One region of the Kribbella sp. NPDC048837 genome, then DNA from elsewhere that is predicted to be linked to it. Evidence: riboswitches for the same ligand, from Rfam matches in the RefSeq annotation. Region 1 holds a riboswitch; each other region holds the start of a gene.
What was found. Region 1 has a riboswitch for cobalamin ahead of ACZ6O0_RS32990 (SCO2322 family protein). Riboswitches for the same ligand answer to the same signal wherever they lie in the genome.
Positions count from the first base shown of each region.

Region 1 (3,201 bases):
CCCGCTACTCGGTGATGGAGTTCGCGCTGCCGGTGCTGCTGGTGGTGTCGCTGGTCGGCGTGGTGTTCTCGGCGCAGTTCCCGTGGCTGGCCGGCGTGGTCAACCTGCTCTTCCTGGTGATGATCCTGCTGATCGCGGCGGACTGGTTCCTGCTCTCGGCCGGGCTGCGGCGGGCGGTGACGGTGAAGTTCCCGAAGGAGTCGACCAAGGGCCTCGGGTTCTACGCGGTCCGCCGGACCATGCAGATGCGCCGCTGGCGGCTCCCGAAGCCGATGGTGAAGCGCGGCGAGAAGCCGAGCTGACCGGGCCGGTAGGGTCAGGGGTATGGACTTCCGCTATCTCGGCAACAGTGGTCTGAAGGTCAGCGAGATCTCGTACGGGAACTGGCTCACGCACGGGTCCCAGGTGGAGAACGATCAGGCCAAGGCGTGCGTCCGCGCGGCGCTCGAGGCCGGCATCACCACCTTCGACACCGCCGACGTGTACGCCAACACCAAGGCCGAGTCGGTGCTCGGCGAGGCGCTGGAGGGCGAGCGCCGCGAGTCGCTGGAGATCTTCACCAAGGTCTACTGGCCCACCGGTCCGGGCGGACCGAACGACGTCGGCCTGTCCCGCAAGCACATCCACGAGTCGATCAACGGCTCGCTGAAGCGGCTCAAGACCGACTACGTCGACCTCTACCAGGCGCACCGGTTCGACACCGAGACGCCGCTGGAGGAGACGATGGAGGCCTTCGCCGACGTCGTCCGCTCCGGCAAGGCGCTCTACATCGGCGTGTCCGAGTGGACCGCGGAGCAGCTGCAGGAGGGCCACCGGCTGGCCCGGGAGCTGCGCATCCCGTTCGTCTCGAACCAGCCGCAGTACAGCATGCTCTGGCGGGTGATCGAGGCCGAGGTGGTGCCGGCCTCGGAGGAGCTCGGTATCGGCCAGGTGGTGTTCTCCCCGATCGCGCAGGGCGTGCTCACCGGTAAGTACCTGCCCGGTCAGCAGCCGCCGGAGGGCTCCCGGGCCACCGACGCCAACGGCGCGAACATGATCAAGCGGTTCCTGAACGACGACGTGCTGGGCCGGGTGCAGGAGCTGAAGCCGCTCGCCGACGAGGCCGGCCTGGCGCTGTCCCAGCTCGCCATCGCCTGGGTGCTGCAGAACCCGAACGTCTCCTCGGCCATCATCGGCGCGTCCCGCCCCGAGCAGGTCGTGGAGAACGTGAAGGCCTCCGGCGTGAAGCTCGAGGAGGGCCTGCTCAAGCGGATCGACGAGGTCCTCGGCGGGATCGTCGAGCGCGACCCGGCCAAGACCGCGCAGAACTCGCCGCAGACCCGGCCTGGCTCATGAGCTGGAGCTGGCGGTTCGAGACCGCGAGCGGCGCCCTGGTCGACCCCGGTGAGGTCGGCGGGGCGGAGTTCTCCGCGCAGGGTGACGCGGAGAGCTGGCTCGGTGAGAGCTGGCGGGACCTGGCCGAGCGCGGTGTCGGCCAGGTGTACCTGCTGGAGGACGGCCGCGAGGTCTACGGCCCGATGAGTCTCTCCTCCGCAGAGTAGGCTTCGGTCGAACCACTCCTGCGTGCACAGGGAAGCCGGTCCGAGTCCGGCGCTGACCCGCAACCGTAGGCCACCTCGTGTGGCGAGCCGGAACACTGTGCCGCAGGCGACAGGCTCAACTACCCGCCGTGGTCCGCGGGTGGAGCCCCTACCCTGCCTGCGCAGGCGGGACCTCCTCCACCGGGCCATGGCTCCGACCTGGCCCGATCGAGGACATGAGATGACTGCACACCGGACCGTACGACTGGTCCTCGCCACGCTGGCGGGTTTCCTGCTGGCGGGGACCGTCGCCACCACCGCCCAGGCCGAGGACGGCTATCGCTTCTGGGGCTACTACCAGTGGAGCTCGGGCCAGTGGGCCTTCTCGCCGAAGGGCGCGGACGCCGTCGTCCCGGCCGACGGGGCGGTGGAGGGCTGGCGGTTCGCCGTCGGCGGCGCCAAGCCCCGCGTGCCGCGTGCCGCCGGCGACTTCGAGGCGATCTGCGGCAAGACGCCGGCCGAGACCGGCAAGAAGCGGGTGGCGCTGGTCGTCGACCCCGGTACGCCGGAAGACGCCGCCAGTGGTGAGACTCCGGGGCAGGCCACCGGCACCTGCGTGGTCACGGACGTCCAGGCGAACGGCGCCAAGATCCTCGGCGCGGTCGCGCCGGTGCGGATCGAGAAGGGCCTGACCTGCGGCATCGCGGGCTATCCGGCCAAGGGCTGCGGCGATGCGGTGAAGAACATCAACGTCCCGGCCACCGACACCCCGGTGACGCTGCAGATCGGTGCCGCCGTCGGCTCGACCGCCGCGACCTCGCCGGCCGCATCGTCCTCCGACGATGACGGTGGTGCGCCGTGGACCGGGATCATCATCGCCGCCGTGGTCGTCGTCGCCCTGGCCGGCGGCGGTCTGGCTCTCAACCGCCGGCGGACAGCCAAGTAAGTGCGTACTGTCGATCACCTGACGATCCCCCGGGCACTCCACCCGGGGGCCTGGTGGCTGTGGGCGCTCGGCATGGCCGTCGCGGCCAGCCGGACGCGGAACCCGGTGCTGCTCGTGCTGATCCTCGCAGTCACCGGATTCGTGGTGGCCGCACGCCGGAGCGACGCTCCCTGGGCACACAGCTACGCCGCGTTCCTCAAGCTCGGTCTGGTGGTCATCGGCGTCCGGGTGGTGCTGCAGGCGCTGCTGTCCACCCGCTCGCAGGGCAACACGGTGTTGTTCACGCTGCCGCTGATCCCCTTGCCCGACTGGGCGAACGGCGTCAAGCTCGGCGGCGAGGTCACTCTCGAGGCACTCCTGACCGCGTTGTACGACGGTGGCCAGTTGGCCGTCATGCTCTGCTGCGTCGGCGCGGCCAACGCACTGGCCAGTCCCCGGCGGCTGCTCAAGTCGTTGCCCGGGGCCCTCTACGAGATGGGTGTGGCCTGTGTGGTCGCTCTGACGTTCGCACCGCAGCTCGTGACGGACGCGCGCCGGGTTCGCGCCGCCCGCCGTCTGCGCGGCCGCACCCGCGGCTCGTTCCGTACGACGGCCATGCCGGTGCTGGAGGGTGCGTTGGACAGGTCGGTGGAGCTCGCCGCCGCAATGGACTCGCGCGGCTACGGTCGTACGGCGCAGGTCCCCCTGGCGCAGCGTCGGACGACCGCGGTCTGCGTTCTGCTGGGGTTGCTGGGC
Region 1 covers NZ_JBVJHF010000008.1:140,898-144,098, forward strand. Annotated here, with positions in the region: gene ACZ6O0_RS32975 (DUF3043 domain-containing protein) at 1-302, shown strand, start outside; gene ACZ6O0_RS32980 (aldo/keto reductase family protein) at 325-1,335, shown strand; gene ACZ6O0_RS32985 (hypothetical protein) at 1,332-1,541, shown strand; cobalamin riboswitch at 1,529-1,660, shown strand; gene ACZ6O0_RS32990 (SCO2322 family protein) at 1,762-2,466, shown strand; gene ACZ6O0_RS32995 (energy-coupling factor transporter transmembrane component T) at 2,467-3,201, shown strand, end outside.

Region 2 (3,201 bases), on a different contig from region 1:
TCGCCCGCTCGGACTCCGGGGTGGTGTAGAAGTTCACGTCGATGACGTTGTCGAGCATCCGGACCGCGGTCTTCACCGTGTCCCGGAGCAGCTCGGCGTCGAGGCCGTCCGCGGTCAGGTGGGCGACCAGGTTGACCGAGCCGAGGTTGCAGACCGCGGTCTCGTCGACGGTCGTGTTGAGCGTGATCTCGGTGCACAGATTCGACGAGTGGACGACGCCGTCGTGCTGCTGCGGCGAGCGGACGTTGCAGGCGTCCTTGAAGGTGATCCACGGGTGCCCGGTCTCGAACAGCACCGTCAGCATCCGGCGCCACAGGTCGACGGCCTTGACCCGCTTGAACACGTGGATCTCACCACGGTCGGCGGCCTCCTCGTACCCGACGTACGCCTCGGCGAAGGCCGCGCCGTACAGATCGTGCAGGTCGAGGACCTCGTTGGGGGAGAAGAGTGTCCAGTCGCCGCCGGCCTCAACGCGCTGGAGGAACAGATCCGGCACCCAGTTCGCCGTGTTCATGTCGTGGGTCCGCCGGCGTTCGTCGCCGGTGTTCTTGCGCAGGTCGAGGAACTCCTCGACGTCGATGTGCCAGGTCTCCAAGTAGGCACAGACGGCGCCCTTCCGCTTTCCTCCTTGGTTCACCGCGACGGCGGTGTCGTTGGCGATCTTCAGGAACGGTACGACGCCCTGCGACTCACCGTTGGTGCCGCGGATCTTGGCGCCGATCCCGCGGACCGGGGTCCAGTCGTTGCCGAGGCCGCCGGAGTACTTCGCGAGCAGTGCGTTGTTGCGGATGCCGTGGAAGATGCCGGCCAGGTCGTCGTCGACCGTGGTCAGGAAGCACGACGACAACTGCGGCCGGGTGGTCCCGGAGTTGAACAGGGTCGGCGTCGACGACATGAACCGGAACGAGCTGAGCAGCTCGTAGAACTGGATCGCCCGCGCCTCGCGGTCGTCCTCGCGCAGCGCCATCCCCATCGCGACCCGGAGGAAGAACGCCTGCGGCAGCTCGAAGCGAACCTTGTCGATGTGCAGCAGATACCGGTCGTAGAGGGTCTGCAGACCGAGGAAGGTGAAGTCCAGATCGCGCTCGGGCCGGATCGCGGCGGCGAGCCGGGCCAGGTCGAAGCTGGCGAGCTCCGGGTCGAGATGCCCGGCCTCGACGCCGACCTCGATGTAGCGCGGGAAGTACTCGGCGTACGCCGCGGTCATGTCGGCCTGGCTCGCCTGCCGGGGCTCACCGTGGACGCGGCCGAGGGCCTCGCGGCGGATCTGGTCCAGCAGCAGCCGGGACGCGGCGAAGCTGTACTGCGGCTCGGTCTCGACGTACGACCGGGCGGCCATCACCAGCGCGAGCTCGACCTCGTGCTGCGCGATGCCGTCGTAGCAGGAGCCGAGGGTCTCGTCGAGGATCAGCTCGGGGTCGACCGCGTCGAGCCCGGCGGCGGCCTCGGCCACGATCACCCGCAGCCGGTCGGTGTCGAGCGGTGCCCGGCTGCCGTCGGCCGCACGGACCGTCAGCGTCGGCTTCTCGGTGACCCCGGCGGGGTCGGCGGGTGTGCGGGCCCTGGTCCGCTCTTCGCGATAAAGGACGTACGCGCGGGCGACCTGGTGCTCACCGGCGCGCATCAGCGCCAGCTCGACCTGGTCCTGGATGTCTTCGACCTGGACGCTGCGGCGGGCGTCACCGCGGCTGGTCAGGGCGCCGACGACCCGGCCGGTCAGGTCGGCCACCAGGTCGCGGACCCGGTGAGTGGCGCCGGCCCCGGCGCCCTCGACAGCGAGGAACGCCTTACTCATGGCCACGGAGATCTTGCTCGGGTCGAACGCGGTGCTACTGCCGTCGCGGCGGACGACGGTCAGCTCGATCGGCAGGTCTGCCGAGAAATCAGGGCCGGCCTGGTCGGCGGCCCGGGAGGACGAGGCGATGGTCACAGAAGCTCTCTCCACACGAGTGTCGGAGGTCCTCGACCACTGCGCGGGCAGGCGCACGACGACACGGCCGCACCGGCCGGGAACACTGCCGTCACGCCCTGCGACCCACCCGCGAGGTCTCGGACCGCGCGCACCGGTGGTGCGCGCGCCGATGGCAGGTATCCGGACTCGCGGAAGGTCTCCGCTCACCGTTGCGGGGCAGCTCCGGAGTCGCACCGGATTCCCCTGTTGCCTCGGAGTGACCCACATCTTGTGGTGCCAGCCGCTCCGAACCACCAGCAGTAGTGATGCTAGGTGGTCGCTCCGACAATTCGTGGCATTGCCGCGCCGCGCCGCGCGTGTCGCGGCGTGTCGCGCCGGCGGCCGGTCGTCACGCGGCGACCGCATACAGATCCTGGAGCGTCATGATCTCCGAGCCGTGGTGGATGAGCTCGCGATTGAGCCGGAGAACGACGTGGCCGAACGGCTCGCCCGCGTCCAGCTCGGTCGCCTGGCTGAGCCCGACCGTCATCACTTGCTCCTCGTCGAGTGCGGCGATCGATTCCTGCCACGCGTCCACCCAGTGCGTCAGCCAGGCGACCGCATCCCGCGCGTTGCCGTGCAGGGTGATGTCGGCCCGGCCCTGCCGGCTCTCGCCGAAGGTCCACTCCCAGCGCTCGAAGAAGGTCTCGGTCAGGTGGGCGATCAGCCACGCGATCGTGCGCGGGCCGCGATGATCCGGCTCGTCCGGCCATTGCGCGACCCATTCGCCGGATCCGAGCGATCGGAACCGGCCGGCGTAGTGCCGCCGGACGACGGTCAGTGCCTCGCTGCTCGGTCGCCAGAAGTACTGCTCGTCGGTCAGTTGGGCGAGCCGGCCGGACAGCACCATCCAGCTGAAGCCGAGCTGGCCTCGCACCATCGCCATCGCCGAAGGGCGGTGCAGGATGTCCCAGTCGAACGGCTCCGGCATCACGGTTCTCACGCTCCCCGTCACGGCGCCTCGATTTGAGACGCGATCGAACATGTGTTCGAATTGTGTCCCGACGGGGAGGAGAAAGTCAATGCGGATGGTGTGTTGGTTCTGGCCTCGACGGCACGGGTCTGCTAGGCGGTTGGATCCTGGTATCGGCCGCAGGGCTGGCGAAGCGCCGCTCGAGCAACGTGAAGGCGTCGATCAGTTCCGGCGCCTCGTACACCCGGTTCCGGCGGCCGTCGGTGATCTCGCGCAGGACCTTCGCCTCGACCAGCCGGGTCAGTCCCTGGTTGGCGGCCTGCTGGGACCGGTCGAT
Region 2 covers NZ_JBVJHF010000006.1:202,813-206,013, reverse strand. Annotated here, with positions in the region: gene ACZ6O0_RS27580 (ribonucleoside-diphosphate reductase subunit alpha) at 1-1,924, opposite strand, end outside; cobalamin riboswitch at 2,067-2,222, opposite strand; gene ACZ6O0_RS27575 (DinB family protein) at 2,301-2,882, opposite strand; gene ACZ6O0_RS27570 (Fic family protein) at 2,971-3,201, opposite strand, start outside.
Region 2: another riboswitch for cobalamin. It lies ahead of ACZ6O0_RS27580 (ribonucleoside-diphosphate reductase subunit alpha); the one in region 1 lies ahead of ACZ6O0_RS32990 (SCO2322 family protein).

Region 3 (3,201 bases), on a different contig from region 1:
GCAACGATTCCGGCGTACGCCCGAACCACTCCGCGTAGACCTGCAGCGGGATCTTGGCGACCGCCGACGCCAGCTGCTCGTCGGTCAGCCAGTCGACGTCGTGACCACCGGCCGCGATCAGCCGGTGGATCAGCCCGTCGGCGCCTTCCGCGCCCTGGAGCTCGCTGAGGTCGAGCCCACCGAGGTCGTACCCGGCCTGCTCCAGCTGCCCGAGCAGCACGACCGCCGACGCCGGTGTGTCCAGACCGACCGCGTTCCCGATCCGCGCGTGCTTGGTCGGGTACGACGACAACACCAGCGCGAGCCGCTTGTCCCGAGCGGGCACGTGGCGCAGGCGGGCGTGCGCGACCGCGATCCCGGCCAGCCGGGCACACCGCTCCGGATCCGGCGCGTACCGGGCCAGGCCGTCGGCGTCGTACGACTTGAACGAGAACGGGATCGTGATCAGGCGCCCGTCGAACTCCGGGATCGCGACCTGGGTCGCCGCGTCCAGCGGGCTGACCGCGGCGTCACTGGCCAGCCACTGCTCGCGGGTCGAGGTCAGGGCGAGGCCTTGGATCAGCGGGATGTCGAGGGAGGCGAGCGCACCGGCGTCCCACGCGTCGTCGGAGCCGCCGGCACTCGCATTGGCCGCGACCGATCCCCCGGCGGCGAGCAGCGTCGTGACGAGGACATCGCACTTGCGCAGGAGCTCGAACAGTCCGGCGTTCTCGGTCGACGTCGGATCGAGTCCGCGCAGGGTCCCGCAGTACACGGGCAGCGGCTGCGCACCCGCCGCCGAGACCGCGGCGGCGAGCGCGTCGACGAAGGCGGTGTTGCCGGAGATCTCGTGCGCGCGGTAGTAGACGATCCCGACCACGGGCCGGTCGTCCTCGACGTACTCCCCGCGCACGCCGTACGCCGGAAGGGCGCGCGGCGGATCGAACTCGTCACCGGTCAGGAGCAGCGTGTCGCGCAGGAAGCCGGCCAGGTTGCGCAGGTTCCCGGAGCCGCCTTCGCGGAGGTAGGCCAGCGCCTCGGTCACGGCACCCGCGGGGACGGTCGACAGCGACATCAGCTCGGCGTCCGGCGCGGCCTCACCGCTGACCACCACGGCCGGCTTGCCGGACGCGATCACCGCGCCGAGCCCCTCCTCCCAGGCCCGCCGGCCGCCGAGCAGGCGGACCACGACGACCTCGGCGGCGTCGAGCAGCGGAGCCAGTTGGTCGAGCTCCAGCCGGGCCGGGTTGGCGACCGTCCAGCCGGCCTCCGCCTCGGCAGCGGCGAGCAGATCGGTATCGGCGGTGGAGAGCAGCAGCAGGTTGGCAGGCACGCGCGCCCGGTCCTTCCTCGGGGTGTCCACGCCCCGTTCGGAGGTACGACGGCGGCAGTTCCTGACTCCCCCTCGACAAGGGGCTCACAGTGGCGGGACCGCCCCGGACTCACACCGGGTTCCTGCTGATGCCGTCGATGACGAGCCGACTCTAGCCGACGACCACTCCGGCCACCGGGCGCAGGCTTCGCCGTTGACCCGAGCGGACAACAGGTGTAGGCCGGAATGCCAAGGGTTTGTACTGCGGACGCCCCCCGGCGTCGCACGACAACGTCTTCTTCAGCGCAAGCCGTTCAGCCCGGCGTCACCTGAAGGAGGCAATCATGCGCTTGAAGTTCTGGAGATTTCTGGTCGTCGTCCTGACGGCCGGTCTGGCTGCTCCCGCCCTCACCGCCGTGCCGAGTCAGGCCGGCGGCAACCACTCGAACCCGGCAGTGATCACCCAGTGGAACACCATCGCCGGCCGGACGATCTACACCGAGAACGCGACCTCGGTCCCGGTCGGGAGTCTGTACTTCGGCTTCGTGTCGCTGGCCGTGTACGACGCGGTGGTCGCCATCGAGGGCCGCTACGAGCCGTACCTGAAGCAACCGAAGGTCCGCGGCCCGGCCTCCTCGGACGCGGCGGCCGCGACGGCGGCGTACGACGTCCTGCGGTACTACTTCCCGGCCTCGGCCGCGAACCTCGCCACCGACTATGCCGCGTCGCTCGCCGCCATCCCCGACAGCCGCGCCAAGGTCCGGGGCACCGAGGTCGGCCGGCACGCAGCGGAGAAGCTGATCCGAGCGCGGGCCGACGACGGCCGAGGCGCGAACATCCAGCTGACGGTGACGCCCGCCCCGGGAGTCTGGCGCCCGACACCTGATGCCTTGGCGCCGATGCTCGCGCCTTGGCTCGGATTCGTCGTACCGCTGGCACTCCGATCGCCGACGCAGTTCCGGCTGTCCGGCCCCTACCCGATCACGTCGAAGGCCTATGCTCGGGACTTCGCCGAGGTGAAGGCCAAGGGTGCGCTGGTCGGATCCACCCGGACCGCGTGGCAGACCGAGACCGCACTGTTCTGGAACGCCAACGCCGTCCTGCAGTACCAGACGGCACTTCGTGGGCAGGTCGCCGCGCGCGGGATGAACCTCGTCGACAGCGCCCGGGCGTTCGCCCTGCTCAGCACGAGCATCGCCGATGCGCTGATCGCGTGCTGGCGGTCCAAGTACGACTACGCCTACTGGCGACCGATCACGGCGATCCGGCTGGCCGACACCGACGGGAACCGGGCGACCACACCCGACGCCACCTGGATGTCATTGCTCCAGACCCCGCCCTATCCGGATTACGTCAGCGGGCACGCATCCGGCACCGGCGCGGCAACCGGAGTGTTCAGCTATCTGTTCGGTGCGCGGTCCATCGACCTGGACATCTCCTCCTCGGTGACCATGACGACCCGGCACTACGACAGCGCCGCGGTCCTCGATGCCGAGACGATGAATGCCAGGATCTGGCTCGGCTTCCACTTCCGGAAGGCGATGACCGACGCCAACCGCCTCGGCCACCGCACCGCGACGTGGACGATCACCCACGAGTTCAGGCCGGTGCACAGATGAGTGTTCAGCTGTGCATGGCGTAGTGAGCTGCTAGGAGGTCGGTGCCCCAGTCGTTGCGGAGGTCTCGCCAGACGGAGTGGATGTGGTTGGCGTCGTCCTGGGTGTTGTCGTATTCGGCCAGGAAGCTGGGGCCGGCGATCGAGTAGTAGTGGCGGTGGCCGACCCCGGGCTCGGTCTCGCCGGCCCACGCGAAGGTGAGGCGTTCGATGCCGCGGTCGGTGATGTCCTGCCAGGTCTGGAGGCCGATCGGTCCGGCGGCGCGGCCGACGTACTGACCGATGAGGAGGCTGA
Region 3 covers NZ_JBVJHF010000003.1:547,058-550,258, forward strand. Annotated here, with positions in the region: gene cobN (cobaltochelatase subunit CobN) at 1-1,312, opposite strand, end outside; cobalamin riboswitch at 1,349-1,477, opposite strand; gene ACZ6O0_RS18230 (vanadium-dependent haloperoxidase) at 1,636-2,910, shown strand; gene ACZ6O0_RS18235 (DUF3500 domain-containing protein) at 2,915-3,201, opposite strand, start outside.
Region 3: another riboswitch for cobalamin. It lies ahead of cobN (cobaltochelatase subunit CobN); the one in region 1 lies ahead of ACZ6O0_RS32990 (SCO2322 family protein).

Region 4 (3,201 bases), on a different contig from region 1:
TCAACAACCGCGCTTTGTAAGGCTCCGAACTCCCGACGACGTCACCCGTCGGCCCGGGGCCTGCAGTTCCTGGCGCGGGTGCATCCACCTCCTCTCCACTGGAGTCGGAGGATGGATCCACACCCCCGCCCGGACCACCTGAGTCGTCGGGACCACCTGGACCATCCGGGTCGTCGTCCGGGTCCTGCGGGGGCGTGCTCTCCTGGATCGCCTGTTCCAGCTGCTCCTCGTCGAGGCCCGGGGCGTCGAAGGGGTTTCGGCGGCGTCGGTGTGGGAGGGCCAGCTTGGCCGCGGCACGGACGTCGTCGACCTCGACGACGGTGCGCCCGGACCACGCTGCGTGGGCGACCGCCGTACGGGCGGTGACCAGGTCGGCCCGCATCCCGTCGACGTCGAACGACGCACAGATCTCCGCGATCTGGCGGAGCGCGGCGTCGGTCAGGATCACCTCCGCGAGCAGATCGCGCGCCTTCACGATCCGCTCGGCGAGCTCGCGCTGCGGACCGTCGTACCCAGCCACGAAATCGGCCGGATCCGCCTCGTACCCGAGCCGCGCGCGCATCACCTCGACCCGGACCGCGGGATCGCGGCTCGCCACGACGTCGACGGTCAGGCCGAACCGGTCGAGCAGCTGCGGGCGGAGCTCGCCCTCCTCCGGGTTCATCGTGCCGACCAGGACGAAGCGCGCCGGGTGCGTGACCGACACCCCGTCGCGCTCGACGGTCGCGCGACCCATGGCGGCCGCGTCGAGCAGGACATCGACCAGGTGGTCGTGCAGGAGGTTGACCTCGTCGACGTACAGCAGCCCGCGGTTCGCGCCGGCGAGCAGGCCGGGTTCGTACGCCGTGATGCCCTCGGCGAGCGCCTTCTCGAGATGCAACGACCCGAGCACCCGGTCCTCGGTGGCGCCGACCGGCAACTCCACCAGCCGCGCCGGCCGGGTGAGGGTCTCGGGCACGGCCGGGTGCGGGCCGTCGGGGCAGGTGGGATCCGGGTGTTCGGGATCGCAGGAGAACCGGCAGCCTGGGACGACGTCCACCGGCGGGAGGATCTCGGTGAGAGCGCGGACCGCGGTCGACTTCGCCGTACCCTTCTCGCCCCGGATCAGCACACCGCCGATCGCCGGGGAGATGGCGGCCAGGATCAGGGCGAGTTGCAGATCGTCCATCCCGACCACCGCGGTGAACGGGAATCCGGTGGACGGTGAGGCAGGCCGCATCGGCGGTGGGTCCCTTCGTCGAGCGGGTGTCCGCGCCCGCTACGGCTGCTGGTACGCCGTACCGCGGAGACCGCGGCCCGACGGACGGACGCGGATGTCCTGGCTCCCGGGCAGCAGCTGAGCCGACCCGGTCACAGTGGCGGGACCGCCCCGGACTCCCGGCCGCAGCCGGTCACCGGTGTTCCTCCACAACCGTCGGCCCGATCATGGCACACCCCAGCCCTTCACTCAGCGACGAGGTTCACACGCGTACCGAACAACGGGTAGTGGTCCGCCCAGCGCCGAGCCGCGGCCGCCCGTCACACGGGACGCCGGAGCCTGGGGATGAGGACTACCCGTCCGTCGGTACGGCACCTCAGGCCGCGATGCTGATGAGCTCGTCGGCGACCCAGCGTGCGACCTGGGCCGGGTACGGGTCCGGGAGGCCCAGGACGATGTGTCCGAAGCCGGCGTCGACCGCCTCGGCGATCGCATCCTTGGTGGCACCGGGCTGGGCGTACGACACGGGCAGGTGGATCGAGCGGGTGATCGTCGCGGGGTCGCGGCCGATCTCCGCGCAATAGCGGTCGAGCAGTGCGCTGCGGCGTACGACGTCCTCGATGTCGCCGCCCGGGATGTTCCAGACGTCGGCGTGCTCGGCGACCACGCGGAGGGTGGCGGACGAGCGTCCGCCGATGAGGATCGGCGGGTGCGGGCGCTGGACGGGTTTGGGGTTGCCGAACGCGCCGGTGAGCTGGACGTAGCTGCCGTCGAAGTCGAACGGCTCGGTCTCGGTCCACAGCCGCCGGATGACGGTGCACGCTTCGGCGAGGGATTCCACCGAGTGCGCGAAGTCGTCGTACGGCAGGCCGTGGGCTTCGTACTCGCGCCGGGCCAGCGGGTGGCTCGGCCGTGAGCCCGCACCGATCCCGAAGTCGAGCCGTCCACCGGAGACGATGTCGACGGTCGTGGCGATCTTGGCCAGCATCGCCGGCGGCCGGAAGCGGTTGCTGGTCACGAGCAGACCAAGGCGCAGTCGCTGGGTCTGCGCGGCCAGCGCCGAGAGCAGCGTCCAGCCTTCGTACGCCGGTCCGCCCGGGTCCCCGGCGATCGGCATCAGGTGATCGAACAGCCACGCGTGCTCGATCTCCGGGATGGCGTCCGCCTCGCGCCACACCCGCAGTACGTCGTGATAGTCGACCTGCATCGGCGCGGTCATGATTCCGAAGCTGGGCATGGGTTCTCCTTCAGCGACGCCGCAGCGACGGCTCGAGCAGCGCGGGTGGGGTATCGAACTTCTCGTGCGGGGCGAGATCGGTGCCGGGGGCAACGATGCTGTCGACGGCGTCGAGGACGTCAGGACCGAGGACGGTGTCGGCTGCGGCGAGCTGGGAGTGCAGGTGGTCTACGGTCCGTGGCCCGATGAGCGCACTGGTGACGGCCGGGTGGGCGGTGACGAAGCCGAGGGCCAGTTGGATCAGCGTCAGGCCGGCCTCGTCGGCCACCTTCGCCAACTGCTCGACGGCCTCGAGTCGGGCCTGGTTGTACGGAAGCGTGGTGTCGAACCGTTCCGGTGCGAAGACCGAACGGCTGGTGCTGATCTCCTGGCCGGCGCGGACCGCACCCGACAACCAGCCGGACGCCAGCGGGCTCCAGGCCAGTACGCCCAGCCCGTACTCCTCGGTCACTGGCAGGACGTGGGCCTCGATCCCGCGCTGCAGAATCGAGTAGCTGGGCTGTTCGGTGACGTAACGGCTGAGGTGATGCTCGCGGGCGGCCCACTGCGCCTGCACGATCCGGTACGCCGGGAACGTCGACGACCCGAACGAGCGGATCTTCCCCGCGCGTTGCAGGTCGGTCAGCGCCGACAGTGTCTCCTCGTCGCTGGTGCTCGGGTCCCATCGGTGAATCTGGTAGAGGTCGACGTGATCGACGCCGAGCCGGCGGAGGCTGTTGTCGAGCGCGGTGACCAGCCAGCGGCGCGAACTGCCCTGGTGGTTGCG
Region 4 covers NZ_JBVJHF010000003.1:535,698-538,898, forward strand. Annotated here, with positions in the region: gene ACZ6O0_RS18185 (putative cobaltochelatase) at 1-1,219, opposite strand, end outside; cobalamin riboswitch at 1,292-1,428, opposite strand; gene ACZ6O0_RS18190 (LLM class flavin-dependent oxidoreductase) at 1,575-2,435, opposite strand; gene ACZ6O0_RS18195 (aldo/keto reductase) at 2,446-3,201, opposite strand, start outside.
Region 4: another riboswitch for cobalamin. It lies ahead of ACZ6O0_RS18185 (putative cobaltochelatase); the one in region 1 lies ahead of ACZ6O0_RS32990 (SCO2322 family protein).